4 regions of the Paenibacillus sp. FSL P4-0127 genome follow, and region 3 is predicted to be linked to each of the others. Evidence: predicted binding sites of a transcription regulator. Region 3 holds the regulator's gene; each other region holds the start of a gene.
What was found. Region 3 encodes Rex, which represses fermentation and respiration genes when NADH is low (regulators of the CRP and FNR family bind a similar motif). Its sites were predicted from a motif close to TTGTGAAATATTTCACAA; they were not measured.

Region 1: a site for Rex is predicted at 1,306-1,323, ahead of NYE74_RS27295 (FAD:protein FMN transferase). Genes of this name have one in related genera too.
Region 2: a site for Rex is predicted at 2,496-2,513, ahead of NYE74_RS06155 (DUF1641 domain-containing protein). Genes of this name have one in related genera too.
Region 4: a site for Rex is predicted at 1,954-1,971, ahead of pflB (formate C-acetyltransferase). Genes of this name have one in related genera too.

Annotation. Positions count from the first base shown of each region.
Region 1 is NZ_JBBOWY010000002.1:157,163-161,088, reverse strand. It holds gene NYE74_RS27310 (ATP-binding cassette domain-containing protein) at 1-121, opposite strand, end outside; gene NYE74_RS27305 (Gx transporter family protein) at 187-735, opposite strand; gene NYE74_RS27300 (NusG domain II-containing protein) at 719-1,111, opposite strand; gene NYE74_RS27295 (FAD:protein FMN transferase) at 1,391-2,512, shown strand; gene NYE74_RS27290 (glycosyltransferase family 2 protein) at 2,983-3,864, opposite strand.
Region 2 is NZ_JBBOWY010000001.1:1,392,973-1,396,898, reverse strand. It holds gene gdhA (NADP-specific glutamate dehydrogenase) at 1-701, shown strand, start outside; gene NYE74_RS06160 (NAD(P)/FAD-dependent oxidoreductase) at 774-1,952, opposite strand; gene NYE74_RS06155 (DUF1641 domain-containing protein) at 1,968-2,411, opposite strand; gene NYE74_RS06150 (LysR family transcriptional regulator) at 2,620-3,531, opposite strand.
Region 3 is NZ_JBBOWY010000001.1:3,647,224-3,651,149, forward strand. It holds gene dinG (ATP-dependent DNA helicase DinG) at 1-1,702, shown strand, start outside; gene NYE74_RS16445 (redox-sensing transcriptional repressor Rex) at 1,715-2,371, shown strand; gene NYE74_RS16450 (amidohydrolase) at 2,361-3,659, shown strand.
Region 4 is NZ_JBBOWY010000001.1:3,441,790-3,445,715, forward strand. It holds gene adhE (bifunctional acetaldehyde-CoA/alcohol dehydrogenase) at 1-1,747, shown strand, start outside; gene pflB (formate C-acetyltransferase) at 2,043-3,926, shown strand, end outside.

The sequences.
Region 1 (3,926 bases), on a different contig from region 3:
CAACCAGGGATACCCAGCCGCCCCAAGGGATGTTTAAGCTTACATCGTCAAGCACCGGACTTGCCGGATCATAAGCGAAAGAGACTTGACGCACCTCATAAGCGAATCCGTTTTTCTCCAATTTCTCTCCGCTCCCTTCTCCTTTGATCCGGCACGCAGACCGGCAGACTTAGGGCAGGCCAAACGTTATTCCGGCACAAAACCGCTGAACAGCTCCAGCTTCGACAGGGACGGAATCAGATACTTGACCGCGATCCCGACGGCTATGCCGGTGAGCACGCCCATAAGCAGCAGCATCGGTAAATAATAGTAGATGTTCGTCGTGTGAAAATAGAGGGAGGCCGCAGTCAGTTGCCCGATATTGTGGGCGATCCCTCCGACCGTGCTGATGCCGATCAGGCTAAGCCGCTTCCGTCCGATAAGGAGCAGAAACCACATCGCCGCAAAGCTGAACAAAGCCCCCATGATGCTGAACAAAAAGCTGGAAAACGAACCGAAAATAAACGCCGTGAGCAGCGTTTTAAGCAGCACCATCATGAACGCGTCCCGGGTTCTGAGGAAATACAGGCACGTCAGCACCATAATGTTGGCGAGGCCCAGCTTGGCGCCCGGAACGCCCATATTGACGGGAATGATGGATTCCACCAGGCTGAGCACGACCGCCACCGCGGCAAAAATCGCCACGATCACCGTTCTTTTTAAGATCAGATTGGATGTTTCATTTAACGACGGCATCCAGATCGCCCCCTTCCCCGGCGTTCACAACTTCGACCATCAGCTTGTGCGGCAGGCAGACGATCGTCCCGCCGTTGCGGTCGATGAACCCGAAAGTCAGGCACAATTTGTCCGGACAGTCGGCGTCGATCATTTCAATGCCGTAATCGTGGATTTTCAGCAGGTTGTAGCCGTGTTCGGTTTTGATTTCTACGGTTTGTTCTTCCTTAGTCAATTCCACGGTTTTATACAGCTTCCCGTCAACCGTAATGTTGGCCACGCGCTCGCCATTTTTGTGAACTTTTTCACTTGAATCCCCGCCAAGCCACCTTGGCACGAGAAAAGCCAGTGCGATGACGACAACCAATCCGATCAACAGGATATCTCCGCGCTTCATGGCAAACTCCCCAAACTTCCTTATTTTTTGATTATATAAATCTTAGATGAACCCATTATACATGCTGCCCTCCGTCTTCAAATGTGACAAATGTCTCTTCCCTGCCCTTGCCTCCCGCATTTCACAAAATCATCACTTGGTCATACATTTTATGGAATTTGCCGGTTGAATTAGTGTGAAAAAGATCAGCAACATTGTGAAAAATATCACTTTTGCAGCATGTCGGTATTTGCTACACTCAAGGCGACATAACCACCGGACCGAAAGAAGGCTGCGACCATGAAAAAGAACAAGACGCCCATTCTGCTATTCACCCTCGTTTTGCTGGCCGCGCTGCTCGGCGGCTGCGGTGGCGCCGGCAGCGCGGCCGGAGGCGCGGCTGACGGAGCAGGCCGCACTGCCGGCGGCTCTGCAGGCGCGGAACCGGCGCAAAAAGCCAGCGCAGTCCAGCCGAAATCGCAGACGTATTTTATATTCGACACGGTAGTGACCGTACGGATCTACGACGAGCGGGCCGCCGAGCAAAACTTCAAAGACCTGGATGTCCTGCTCAAAGAAATCGACAGCCGTATCAGCCGTACGGACAGCAGCAGCGAAATCTATAAAGTGAACGCAAACTCCGGCATCGCCCCGGTCAAGGTGTCACCCGAGACGTTTAACCTTGTGGCGAAAGCGCTCGATTACGCCAAGCGGACGGACGGCAAGTTTGACCCCGCGATCGGCAACCTGGTTAGCTTGTGGAACATCGGCCATGAAGGCGCCCATGTCCCGCCGGAGGAAGAAATCGCCGAGGCGAGACGCTTGACCGATTACCGCAAAATTGAGCTGAACGAGGCGGCGCAGGAAATTTATCTTCAAGAAAAAGGCATGTCCGTCGACCTTGGTTCGATCGGCAAAGGGTACGCGGCTGACCGGATCTACGACTATTTGGCGGATCAAGGCTTTCACAGCGCGATCATCGATCTTGGCGGCAACGTCTACGCGATGGGCGCAAAGCCGAACGGCGACGAATGGAACATCGGCATCCAAGATCCGGGCAAAGAGCGCGGGAACTCGATCGGCACCATTCGGGTGAAAGACAAAACGATTGTAACCTCCGGCATTTATGAGCGGTTTTTTATCGAAAACGGCAAGCTGTACCAGCATATTCTTGACCCTACAACCGGTTATCCGGTAGACAACGGGATCAGCAGCGTGACGATTGTGACCGATAAATCCGCGGACGCCGACGCCCTCTCCACGACCCTGTTCGTGCTGGGGATCGACAAGGGCCTGGAATTCATCGAAAACACGCCGAATACGGAGGCCCTGTTCATAACAAAAGATAAAAAGCTGTATGCGACCTCCGGCTTCAAACAACTGCTTCATAAAACGAACGACAGCTACACGTTTGCCAATTAAGGGGAGGGGCTCCGTCCCCTCTTCTCCTTCTCTCTACCCGCGTTTCGTCCTTTATCCGCGTCCGCATTTCTTCCTCTATCCGCCGGAAATATAAAAAGCCCCCGGCTCTAATGAAAAAAGGGGGCCTTATCGGTTTTATTGCATTTTCTTCAAGCTTGAGTTATAATTATTAATCAGATTGTTACTACCCGTATCGCAGTTCCTCAAAAGATTATAACTCTCCTTATACCTTTCGGTATGAAATTCCTATTTTAATGACCCAATAAAGTAAGAATTTAGTGTTTTTCTGATTCACACTGGCGCGGTCATCGGAGCCGCAAGGACAAATGAGAGGTAGGGCATTTGTTGTTTTGGAAACCGTTGTTGGTTGTAGTCGAAGAAGGAACGCCCGCTTAAGTCTTCAAGTGTACATGGAGACAGGGGTAAACAATAACCATAAACCGGCGTCGGCTGTTGCCGACGCCGGTTTTTTAATACGGAATACGCGAGATGCAGCGGGAAAATGCCAGATTCAACAGCTGCTGATCGTAAACCCGATATTTCCGGTTCTGCTCCAGCACCCAGCGGGCAAAACCGAACGCCCGGGCATATTGATGCTGGTCGTCGGCATTGATCTGAAAATACATGAGCTCCTGCATAATCCGGTCTTCCTCATGGGACAGCTGCAAGCCCAACTGCGAAAATTGCCGCTGCCGGACTCTCCGCGCGGAATCGTCCTGGATGGCTTTATGCACATGGGATACTTGTCCGGTATGCATACGGTAATACAGCAGGTTCATCGGGATATTCGCCATTTTTATGTGCGGGGCCAACCGGTTCCAAAGCTCGTAGTCTTCGGCATGGGGATAGTTGCTGTCGTATTGGACGCCCAACCGGTGTATCATGCTGTTGCGCATCACTACCGTCGGATGGCAAATGCAGCAATGGAACAGCAGCCAGGTCCGGATTTCTTCGTGCTCCACCGGGTTCACCTTCGGTCTCATGCCAATGGAATAAGTAAACGCGGAGGCGCACAATTCGATGGACGGATGCTCATCCATAAACGTCACCTGAACGCCCAGCCGGTCCGGCGTAGACAGGTCGTCGCTGTCCATCCGGGCGACATATTCCCCGGTTGCCAGACTTAAACCCTCATTTAGCGAAGCGACCAGACCGTAGTTTTGGGGATGAAAGATTTTGCGGACTCTGGGGTCCTCGACCAGCGAAATCAGATGAGCGGATCCGTCCGTAGACCCGTCATCGATAATAATAAATTCGAAATCGGTATAGGTTTGATTCAGTATGCTGCTGATAGCTTCCTGAACATAAGGGGCGTTATTGTATACCGGCATAATGACCGAAACTTTGGGCATATGAAATATCCCTCCATCATAAAGTCTCTAAACTAAAAGTAGTTTATAGACTAACATATGAT
Region 2 (3,926 bases), 2.3 Mb from region 3:
TGGTGTACTTCACGGCGGAAATGCTGACCAGCAAAGGCGAAACCTTTGAAGGCAAAACGGTCGTCGTTTCCGGTTCCGGCAACGTTTCGATCTACGCCATCGAAAAAGCGCAGCAGCTGGGAGCCAAGGTGGTCGCGTGCAGCGATTCGAACGGTTACGTGTACGATCCGAACGGCATCGACCTGAAAACGGTCAAACGGTTGAAGGAAGTCGAAAGAAAACGGATTAAGGAATACGTGAACGAGCATCCGGGTGCGGAATACCATGAGGGCTGCCGCAATATCTGGAGCATCCCTTGCGATATCGCCCTGCCGTGCGCGACACAAAACGAAATCGATGAAGCTGCGGCAAAGCAGCTCGTCGCCGGAGGCGTGAAATTCGTCGCCGAGGGCGCCAACATGCCTTCGACGCTGGAAGCGATCGAGGTGTATCTGAACAGCGGAGTATATTTCGGCCCGGCCAAAGCGGCCAATGCCGGCGGCGTCGCCGTCTCCGCCCTGGAAATGGCGCAAAACAGCGCGAGATTGTCCTGGACCTTCGAGGAAGTGGACGAAAAGCTCAAAGGCATCATGAAGAACATCTATGCCAATAGTGTAAAAGCCGCCGAAGAGTTCGGCCATCCCGGAAACCTGGTGGTCGGCTCCAACATCGCCGGCTTCCTGAAAGTCGCCGACGCGATGCTGGCGCATGGGGTAGTTTAAATAGAATAAAACCAAAAAAAGCGCCCGGGATCTAATGTCCCGGGCGCTTTTTTTCGCTAGAGCCCGGCTAAATTAATAAGCCAGGGCGTCCAGAGCTTTAATGTGCGACAAATAGCGGATGTTGCTCGCTTCTTTCATCATCGTGGCCGGCAGACCGCGCAGCTCGGTGTTGTTGGCGCCGATCGTCGCTACGGCGTCCTTGCGGCCAAGGCTGGCCAGCGTACCGGAGTTGACCGGTTCGAACCCTTCCATCTTTTTGCCGCGCAAGAAAGCGAACAGGTTGTAGCCGGTCAGCTCGCCCATTTGCCAGGCGATTTGCGCCGTCGGCGGATACGGGCGGCCGTCAGGTCCCATAAATACCGCGCTGTCGCCGACCACAAACACGTCCGGATGGGAAACGGACTGCAAGAATTGGTTGACCGAAGCGCGTCCGCGGTTCACTTCCAGGCCGGACTCGCCCACGAGCGGATTGCCTTGCACGCCGCCTGTCCAGACGAAAGTGTTGGCCACGATTTTTTGGCCGTCCTTCAAATCGATTACATTGCCCGCGACATTCGTCACCGGCAACCCGGTCAAAAATTTCACGCCGCGTTTCTCCAGGCTCGCCGTCGCGCGTTCGATCAAAGAATCCGGCAACACCGGCAAAATCTTCGGCCCCGCTTCCACGAGCAGCAGCTTGATCGCTTCGCGGTCCACGCCGTATTTCTTCGTCAGCTTCGGCAGCTGGTCGGCGATTTCCCCAACCAGCTCGACGCCGGTCAAACCGCCGCCGCCGATCAGGATCGTGGCGTCCGCTTCATTGCCGGACTTGGCATACTCGCTGATCCGCTCCTCGATATGCTTGTAAATTGCGTTGGCGTCATCGGCCGATTTCAGCACCATGCTGTGCTCCTCCAGACCCGGGATGCCGAAGTAGGCCGTTTTGCTGCCAAGCCCGACCACCAGCGCGTCATAAGTCAGGGTCGAACCGTCGGAAAGCTTAATTTCTTTATTATCCACCGAAAAGCTCTTGACCGTGGCGATACGCAGATCGATGTCTTTTCCTTTAAACAGCTTATCCAGCGGCAGCGCCACCGCCCGTTCGGAAATGCTGCCGGCAGCCAAACGATGCAGCTCCGTAATGATCTGATGCGTCGGGTATTGGTTAACGACCGTCACCTGCGCTTCCGATCTGTCCATATATTTGCGAACGGTCAAAGCGCTAAGCACACCGCCGTAACCGGCACCTAAAATTACAATTTCTTTTGCCATGGTTATTATCCTCCGTTATTTTTGTTGACTGTCGCGTGCGCCAGAGACTTGAAGATAAGCATTCACAAAGCGAAACAGCTTTTGCGCCTGCGGATCCTTAAGCATTCTAAGCAGACCGAACAAGCCGATTACCTCCTGGCTCTCTTCAGCCCGATCTCTGGCTTCGATGACGTTGGCGGCTACTTTCTTCACCGTGCCCACCACCGGTCCGGCCACCTCCGCGAAACCGCCAACCATGTCGTTTTTCAGCACTTCGTCCGTCGACAATGATTTGAAAAAATCATACGATTTGGTCAGCGCGCCGACCATTTCCGTTAATTTAGGAAGCTGCTCTACCAGCACGCTCAAGGATTCCTGAACTTCCGGCTTCAACAGCTGCTCCAGAAGTTCACGCTCCTGCTGCCCGGCAGACAAGGCGCCGCCTTGCTCCGTCTTCGTTTCGGCAATTGTTTCTGACATTTCCGATTCTCCTTTGCAATAGATCTTGAGTGACTTACTTGTTCCTTAGTGTTCCAACCTTCTCTTTCTCCAACCATTTTTGGTTAGTGAAAAAAGGCACATCTCAACCTGCAACAATCCCAATAAATTGTACCACATTTTCTACAAAAAAGGACCATGAAAGTGATTATTTTCACGGTCCTTAATTATTAAAAATTTTTCGGTTCGCTTAACCAGGGGATATATAACCCAGCGCCTGGGGCGAAAGCTCCGTCAGGAACTCGTAAAACAGCTTTTCCGTCGGCGCCATTTCGCGCCCCGCCGGAACGATGACCCCGACATCCCGGGTGACCTGCGGTTCATTGATCGGCACCGTCACAATCGTCGGCGGAATCTGCTCGCTTAAGGCGATTTCCGGCAGCAGCGTCAGGCCAAGGCCCGCGGAAACCAGCCCTTTGATGGCATCCAGATCGTCCCCTTCAAAAGCGACCTTGGGCTGAAACCCCAAATTGGCGCAAGCCCTCACCACGATATCGCGCAGAATGAAACCTTTGGGGAACAAGACAAACACGTCGTTTTTCAAATCGCTGAGTTTCAAAGAGGGCTGGTCGGCCATTGGGTGTCCGGCGGGAAGGAGCGCCACGAATTTTTCCCGGAACAAAATCTCGCCGTTGATTTGCGGTTCCTGCTGCGGCACCGGCCCCATCACCGCCAGGTTGATCTCCCCTTCGACGACCCAGTCCATCAATTCTTTGTACGAGCCGTGCTGCAGTTGAAAATGGACATACGGGTACTTTTTGCGGAAAGCCGAAACGACCGCCGGAACCATCCGCGCCGCCAAGCTGCTGGGGAAGCCGATCCGCACGGTCCCCCGCTCGGGATCCAAATATTCTTCGATCTCCTGACGGGCATGGTCGATGACTTTCATCAGCTGCTCCATCTGGTTTAAAAACTGCCGTCCGATCGGCGTCAGCTTGACCTTGCGCCCTTCATGAATAAACAAGTCCACGCCCAGCTCCGCTTCCAGCTTGAAAATTTGCCGGCTTACCGCCGATTGCGAAACGTGCAGAGCGTAGGATGCCTCAGTCACATGCTCAAGTTTAGCCACTTCGATGAAATATTGGATTTGCCTCAGTTCCATGCCACACCCTCCCTATTCCAGACGCCTCAGAAAAACCGGATTCCCCTGTTTCGTGAAAAAGCCTTCTTCTAAGCCGTCAGCAGCCTTTGGCGCACTTGCCCGCAGCAAGCGATGCTCTACCGCCGGCAGGCCATTTAAATGGCTCCACCATTAAATCATTAAATCATTAAACTATTAAACCATTAGATTATTAACCCATTAAATCCCTTACATTCCGTGTAAATATATTAATCTCCATTATATAAGGGAAGCGACCGAAACGGAAGCATAGACTTCAGGAAAAAGCGCTGGAAACATAAGAAAATACCTGCATAATTTGCAGGCACTAGGACCAGGCTGCCGGAAAACGCCAGCGGAATGCGGCGGGGTGCCGCGAATGCTGCGAACTTCAACGG
Region 3 (3,926 bases):
AGAGCTCAATTTGGGCAATCGCGGCGGCGATTTCTGGGAAACGGTGGCCAGCGAGTCGGACTCCTGTCTCGGGCGGTCCTGTCCATGGTTCCGCAAATGCTTCTACCATCGGGCCAAACATGAAGCCGGGGTCGCCGATGTGGTCATTACGAACCACTCCAAGCTGTTTACCGATATCCAGGCCGGGCATCAGCTGCTGCCGGGATACGAGCGTCTGGTCATCGACGAGGCCCATCATTTGGAGGATGTGGCGGGGAAACACCTGGGCATTCATATGAAGTATTTTACTGTCATTCATACGCTCACCCGGCTGTTTAAAGACAGCAAGACCGGCCAGCTGCCAAATCTCCGCATCGCTTTGCAGGCGGCAGGGGGCGAAAAAACGGGCGAATGGTGCCAGGTCATCGACGAAATGTACCCGACGCTGATCGATGTGAAGGAAAGCTGGGACAAGCTCAGCGAGCTGCTGTTTGCCCTGATGCCGGAACGGAGCGACGCCGCGCCCGGCGATCCGGGCCAATTCGTTTACCGCCTGCTTCCGCTAAAGAAACCGAAAGAATGGGATAAGCTGCTGGCGCTGGAGAACCAGATCTATGTCTCGCTAGGGGACGTGCTCCGCAAAGGCGACCGGATGCTGGCGCAAATCCGGGAAGAGCAGGAGGATTACGGTTCCGAAAGCCTCCTGACCGACATCAACGGGTTATTCAAGGATTTGGCCAACGAGCGGGAGGCCCTGCGTTTCTTCATGAAGCTGGAGAACGAGGAGACGGTGTACTGGATGGAAGCGAACGGGAATTTCCGCAGCCGCTCCCTGCAGATGTATGCCGTTCCGATCGACGTTAGCGCGCAATTGAAGGAATACTTTTTCGACAGAAAAAAAAGCGTGGTGATGACCTCGGCGACGCTGTCGGTCGACAAGTCGTTCCAGTATATGATCGAACAGCTGGGACTGACGGAAGCGGCCGGGGAAGGACGGCTGAACACGGCGATGCTGCCGTCGCCGTTTGATTACCGCAGCCAGGCGCTGCTCGTCATCCCGCGCGATTTTCCGAGCGTAAAGGGGAGCGTGGGCGACGACCATTTCGTCAGCACGCTGGTGCGTTCGCTCGCCGATACCGCGGTTGCGACGCAAGGCCGCATGCTGGTGCTGTTCACATCCTACCGGATGCTGCGGCAGGTTTACGAGCCGTTGAAGGAGCTATTGTCGGCGCAAGGAATCACGGTCATCGGCCAGGGGATGGACAGCGGCAGCCGCAGCAAGCTGACCCGGCGCTTTCAGGGCCAGGCGGCGTCCGTGCTGCTGGGGACGAGCAGCTTCTGGGAAGGCGTGGACATTCCGGGCGAAGCGTTGACGAGCCTGGCGATCGTCCGCCTGCCCTTCCAGCCCCCCAACCATCCGCTGGTGGAAGCGAAAAGCGAACGGCTGCAGAAGGAGAAGAAAAATCCTTTCATGAAACTGTCCGTGCCCCAGGCGGTCATCCGCTTCAAGCAGGGATTCGGCAGGCTCGTCCGCTCCTCGCTGGACCGGGGGATCGTGGTTGTTTACGATACCCGCATCTTGGAGTCTTACTACGGGAAATACTTTTTATATTCACTGCCCGGGCCGAAGATGGAGCATATGCCGCTCACTCAGATGGTTCCGCGCATATCGGAATGGTTAAATCCGGGAGACGAAAACGTCTCTAAGTCCGCGTCAGAATAGGGGGATAAACGTATGAAATCCGAAAAAATTTCCGATGCCGTCGTCCGCCGGCTGCCGGTGTATTTGCGGTTCCTCAACGAGCTGAGCCGGCGCGAAGTGCCTACGGTGTCCTCGCAGGAGCTCGGCCAGAAGCTGGACCTCAACCCGGCCCAGATCCGCAAGGATCTGGCCTACTTCGGCGATTTCGGGCGAAAGGGCATCGGCTACGATGTCGCGTATTTGATCGAGAAAATCCAGCAAATCCTCAACCTGGACCAGCAGATCAACGTTGCGCTGGTCGGCGCCGGTAATTTGGGGCAGGCGCTTTCGAATTACAACGCTTATTTGAAAGACAACATGAAAATCGTGGCGGTGTTTGACGCCTCTCCGGCCAAGATCGGCACGCAAATCAACAACATCACGATCCAGCCGATCGAAGAGCTGACGGAAACGGTGCGGGAGAAAAATGTCCGGATCGGGATCATTACCGTCCCGGATTACGAAGCGCAGCGCGTGGCGGATCAATTGGTGGCGGCGGGAATCGGGGCCATTCTGAACTTCGCTCCGACGATTTTGAAGGTGCCGCCGGAAGTCCGCATCCATGCCGCCGATTTCACGACCGATTTGCTCAGTCTGGCTTATTATTTGAATGATGGAAACGGAAAGGAACAACCTGCCCATGAGTCGTAAATGGTTAATCAAGAACGGAACCTTTGTCGTGTTCGAACAAGATCGTTCCATTGTACAGGGCTATATGCTCGTTGAGGGCGATACGATTTCCTATATCGGCGAGCAGCTTCCTGAAGGGGCGGAAGACGCGGAAACCTTCGACGGAAAAGGGCTGCTGTTCATGCCGGGGCTGATCAACACGCACGGCCACGCGGCGATGTCGCTGCTGCGCGGATACGGCGACGACATGGTGCTGCAGACCTGGCTTCAGGAAAAAATGTGGCCGATGGAAGCCAAGTTCACCGCCGGCGATGTGTACGCTGGGACGGCGTTGTCCGTGCTGGAGATGCTGAAAGGCGGAACGACCACGTTCCTGGACATGTACGACCATATGGATGAAGTGGCCAAAGTGGTTCAGCAGTCGGGCATCCGCGCCGTGCTGATGCGCGGCGTCATCGGGTTGTGCCCGCCGGACGTGCAGCAGCAGAAGCTGAACGAAGCGATCGCGTTTGCGAAAAATTGGCACGGTCAGGCGGACGGCCGAATCACGGCGATGATTTCGCCGCACGGGCCGTACACCTGTCCGCCGGAATTTTTCGAGAAATTCGTGCAAGCGGCTAATGATCTGGATCTGCCGATGCATACGCATATGTCGGAGACGCGGGCGGAAGTGGAGCAAAACGTGAACGATTACGGGGTCAGACCCGTTCAGCATTTGCTGAACCTCGGGATGTTCTCCCGTCCGTCGCTGCTTGCTCACGCCGTGCATTTGACCGATGAGGAGATCGATATTTTGGCGGCCCATAACGTGGCGGTGTCGCACAATCCCGGCAGCAACCTGAAGCTGGCCAGCGGCGTGGCGCGGGTGCCGGCACTGCTTGGCAAAGGCGTGGTCGTTTCGCTTGGAACGGACGGCGCCGCCAGCAACAACAACCTCGATATGCTCGAGGAGGTCCGCCTCGCCGCGTTGATCCACAAAGGCGTTTCCGGCGATCCTACCGCCGTTCCGGCGCTGGAAGCCCTCAAAATGGGCACGGAATACGGGGCGAAGTCGGTGTTCTTGGCGAATACGGGGAAACTCGCGGCCGGCATGAAGGCGGATTTTATCGCGCTGAATACGGAACAGGCCCATTTCCTGCCGAAGACGGATTACGTTTCCCATGTCGTCTATTCGGCCGGCTCCAAAGATGTAGAGCATGTGTGGGTTAACGGCGAGCAGTTGGTCAAACACGGGGCTTGCCTCACCCTCGACGAGGAGCGTATCCGGCGCGAGGCGCAAGAGGCCTTCGAAGGGCTGCTGGCCCGGTAGGCGCTTGGAGGCTTGGCACTGGTTGCTTGCTGCTTTTTGAATGGCGCGTGCAGCTGCGGCCGTGGACGTGGACGTGTCATGTTCGTGGCTGCACCTGTGGCTGTGCCTGTAATTACGGCGATTTAGCGGTAAAAAAGGGCGTTATTTTCGGATTTGAAGAGGTTTCCGCTGCAATAAGGGACTTTTTTGTCGCTATTTCCCGGCATAGGCCGTGATATTGACGATATCGCCGTCCTCGGGGAAAATAAGAACTAACATAGCCGTTAT
Region 4 (3,926 bases), 210 kb from region 3:
AAAACTGACGGCGGGCGCGATCATCGCCGACAAATGCGCGGTGAACCCGGCGATTGTTGGACAACCGGCCACTAAGATCGCGGAAATGTGCGGCATCGACGTGCCGGCCGGAACGAAAATTCTCGTCGCCGAAATCGAAGGCGTCGGACCGAAATTCCCGCTTTCTGCGGAGAAGCTTAGCCCGGTGCTCGCTTGCTATAAAGTGAAAAACGCCGAGCAGGGCATCGAACGCGCGTTGGAAGTCGTGCAGTTCGGCGGCATGGGCCACTCTTCGGTCATTCATTCGAACAACCAGGAAGTTATCCAGAAGTTCTCGGACCGGATGCCGACCTGCCGGATTTTGGTGAACCAGCCTTCCTCGCAAGGCGGCATCGGCGACATTTACAACTCGAACCTGCCTTCGCTGACGCTGGGCTGCGGGTCTTACGGACGCAACTCGACTTCGTCGAACGTCACGGCCGTCAATCTGATCAACGTGAAAAGGGTGAACCGTCGTACCGTGAATATGCAGTGGTTTAAAGTGCCGAGCAAAATTTATTTCGAGAAGAATTCGACGCAATATTTGGCGAAAATGCCGGACATCTCCCGCGTCATGATCGTCACCGACCCGATGATGGTGAAGCTGGGTTACGTGGAAAGAGTCGAGCATTATCTCCGCCAACGCCAAACGCCGGTGGCGATCGAAGTGTTCGCGGACGTTGAACCGGATCCTTCGACCACGACGGTGGAACGCGGTACGGAGATGATGGCGAAGTTCCAGCCGGACTGCATTATCGCTCTCGGCGGCGGGTCGGCGATGGACGCAGCGAAAGGGATGTGGCTGTTCTACGAATACCCGGATGAAGATTTCTTTAACCTTAAACAAAAATTCATGGATATCCGCAAACGCCTTTACAAATATCCGCGGCTCGGACAAAAAGCGAAATTCGTGGCGATCCCCACGACCTCGGGTACCGGTTCGGAAGTGACGTCGTTTTCCGTCATCACGGACAAAATCAACGGTAATACGAAATATCCTTTGGCGGATTACGAACTGACGCCGGACGTGGCGATCATCGACCCGGTCTTCGTGTACAGCTTGCCGAAAACCGCCGTGGCCGACACGGGCATGGACGTTCTGACGCATGCGATCGAAGCTTATGTATCCGTCATGGCCAACGACTATACGGACGGACTGTGCATTAAAGCGATCCAGCTCGTCTTCCAGTACCTTGAAAAATCGGCGCTGACCGGCGACGAACTGGCCCGCGAGAAGATGCACAACGCTTCCACGATCGCGGGGATGGCGTTCTCGAACGCATTCCTCGGCATCAACCACAGCTTGGCCCATAAATGGGGCGGCGAATTCCATACCGCGCATGGACGGACCAACGCGATTCTGATGCCGCACGTCATCCGCTACAACGCCAAGAAGCCGACGAAATTTGCCGCTTGGCCGAAATACACGCATTTCGTCGCCGACGAACGTTATGCGGAAATCGCCCGCATCTTGGGGCTGCCGGCGCGGACGACGGAAGAAGGCGTGAAGAGCCTGATCAATGCGATCCGCGACCTGAACAGAAAGCTCGGCATTCCGGAAACGTTCCAGGATCTCGGCTTCGATCCGAAAGTGTTCGAATCCCGCGTCGATTATTTGGCCGACCGCGCGTTCGAAGACCAATGTACGACCGCCAATCCGAAGCTGCCGCTGGTGACGGAGCTGGCGGAAGTTTATCGCGACGCTTTCTACGGAAGATTTGAAGATTAAGTGAACAAAGGGCTTTGAAAACGTGAGAAATATCACTATATGTGATATTTCTCACAATCTTATTCGACAAATTGAGCTATGATTACAGTATAAATGATCCCTCAAAGTTTGATGACGGATTAGCCCCGGGAATAACAACGGGGGCTCAATCGAAGCCTTAATCGGGTACATTTAACGCTATAAATGTGAAAATTATCACGTAAATTATGTGAAAAATATCACAAATTTTAAGGGATCATGAGGCGCGGTACATCTCCTTCGAACCGCGACCAAAATATAAATGGAGGGAATAAAGATGTCGGTGATCGAAAAGGAAGTACAAACCGTGGACAATGCTTGGAGAGGATTCAAACCGGGCAAATGGATGAAAGAAGTGAACACCCGCGATTTCATCCAAACCAACATCAAACCTTATGAAGGCAACGAATCCTTCTTGGCGGGCGCGACGGCCAACACAAAAGCTTTGTGGGAAATCGTGTCGCAGCTGTCCAAGAAAGAACGGGAAGCCGGCGGAGTGCTGGATGTGGACGTCAACACGCCATCCACGATCATTTCCCACGCTGCGGGGTATTTGGATAAGGACAAGGAGCAAATCGTAGGCGTACAGGGCTCGGCCCCATTCCAACGCACGATTCGCCCGTTCGGCGGGATCAATATGGTCATCAACTCCTGTAAGGCTTATGGCTATGAACTGCCGCAGGAAATTATAGACTTGTTTACGCATATTCGCAAAACGCATAACCAAGGCGTTTTTGATGCTTATACATCGGAGATGAGAGCGGCTCGTAAAGCCGGCATTATTACCGGGCTTCCCGACGCTTACGGCCGCGGCCGGATCATCGGCGACTACCGCCGGGTGGCGCTGTACGGCGTGGATTTCCTGATCAAGCAAAAACAACAGGAACTGAAAGCTCTCGAAGTGGATGTCATCGACGAGGATGTGATCCGCCTCCGCGAAGAACTGTCCGAACAAATCCGTGCGCTCGGCGAACTGAAACAGCTGGGCGAAATGTACGGATTCGATATTTCCAGACCGGCAAACAATGCCAAAGAAGCTTTCCAATGGCTGTATTTCGGTTACCTGGCAGCCGTTAAGGAACAGGACGGGGCCGCAATGTCCCTCGGACGCGTATCCTCCTTCCTGGACGCTTACATCGAACGCGACCTGGCCGAAGGAACGCTGACGGAAGAAACGGCGCAAGAACTGGTCGATCATTTCGTCATGAAGCTGCGGATCGTGAAATTCCTGAGAACTCCGGAATACAACGAACTGTTCAGCGGCGACCCGACTTGGGTAACGGAATCGCTGGGCGGCATGTCGGTGAACGGCAAAACGCTCGTTACGAAAAACAGTTTCCGCTTTCTGCACACGCTGTACAATCTCGGCCCGGCTCCGGAACCGAACCTGACGGTGCTTTGGTCGGAACAACTGCCTGACGCGTTCAAGAAATATTGCGCCAAAGTATCGATCGAGACCAGTTCGATCCAATACGAAAACGACGACCTGATGCGTCCGATCTACGGCGACGATTACGGCATTGCCTGCTGCGTGTCGGCGATGGAAATCGGTAAACAAATGCAGTTCTTCGGCGCCCGCGCCAACCTGGCCAAGGTGCTGCTGTACGCCATCAACGGCGGTAAAGACGAAAAATCCGGCGTCCAAGTCGGTCCGGAATATCCGGCGATCACGTCCGAGTATCTCGACTACAATGAAGTCAAGAAACGTCTGATTCCGATGATGGAGTGGCTGGCTAAGCTGTATGTCAACGCGCTGAACGTCATCCACTACATGCACGATAAATATTGCTACGAACGGATCGAAATGGCGCTGCACGACCGCGACATTCTGCGGACGATGGCCTGCGGTATCGCCGGCTTGTCCGTAGCGACCGACTCGCTGAGCGCGATCAAATACGCCAAAGTCAAACCGATCCGCAACGAAAACGGCATCGCCGTCGACTTTGAAATCGAAGGCGAATTCCCTTGCTACGGCAACAACGACGACCGTGTCGACCAAATTGCGGTTGAACTCGTGGAAACGTTCATGGGCATGATCCGCAAACACAAAACTTACCGTAACTCGCTGCCGACGCAATCGATCCTGACGATTACCTCGAACGTCGTATACGGTAAGAAAACGGGGACTACGCCGGACGGACGCAAAGCGGGCGAACCGTTT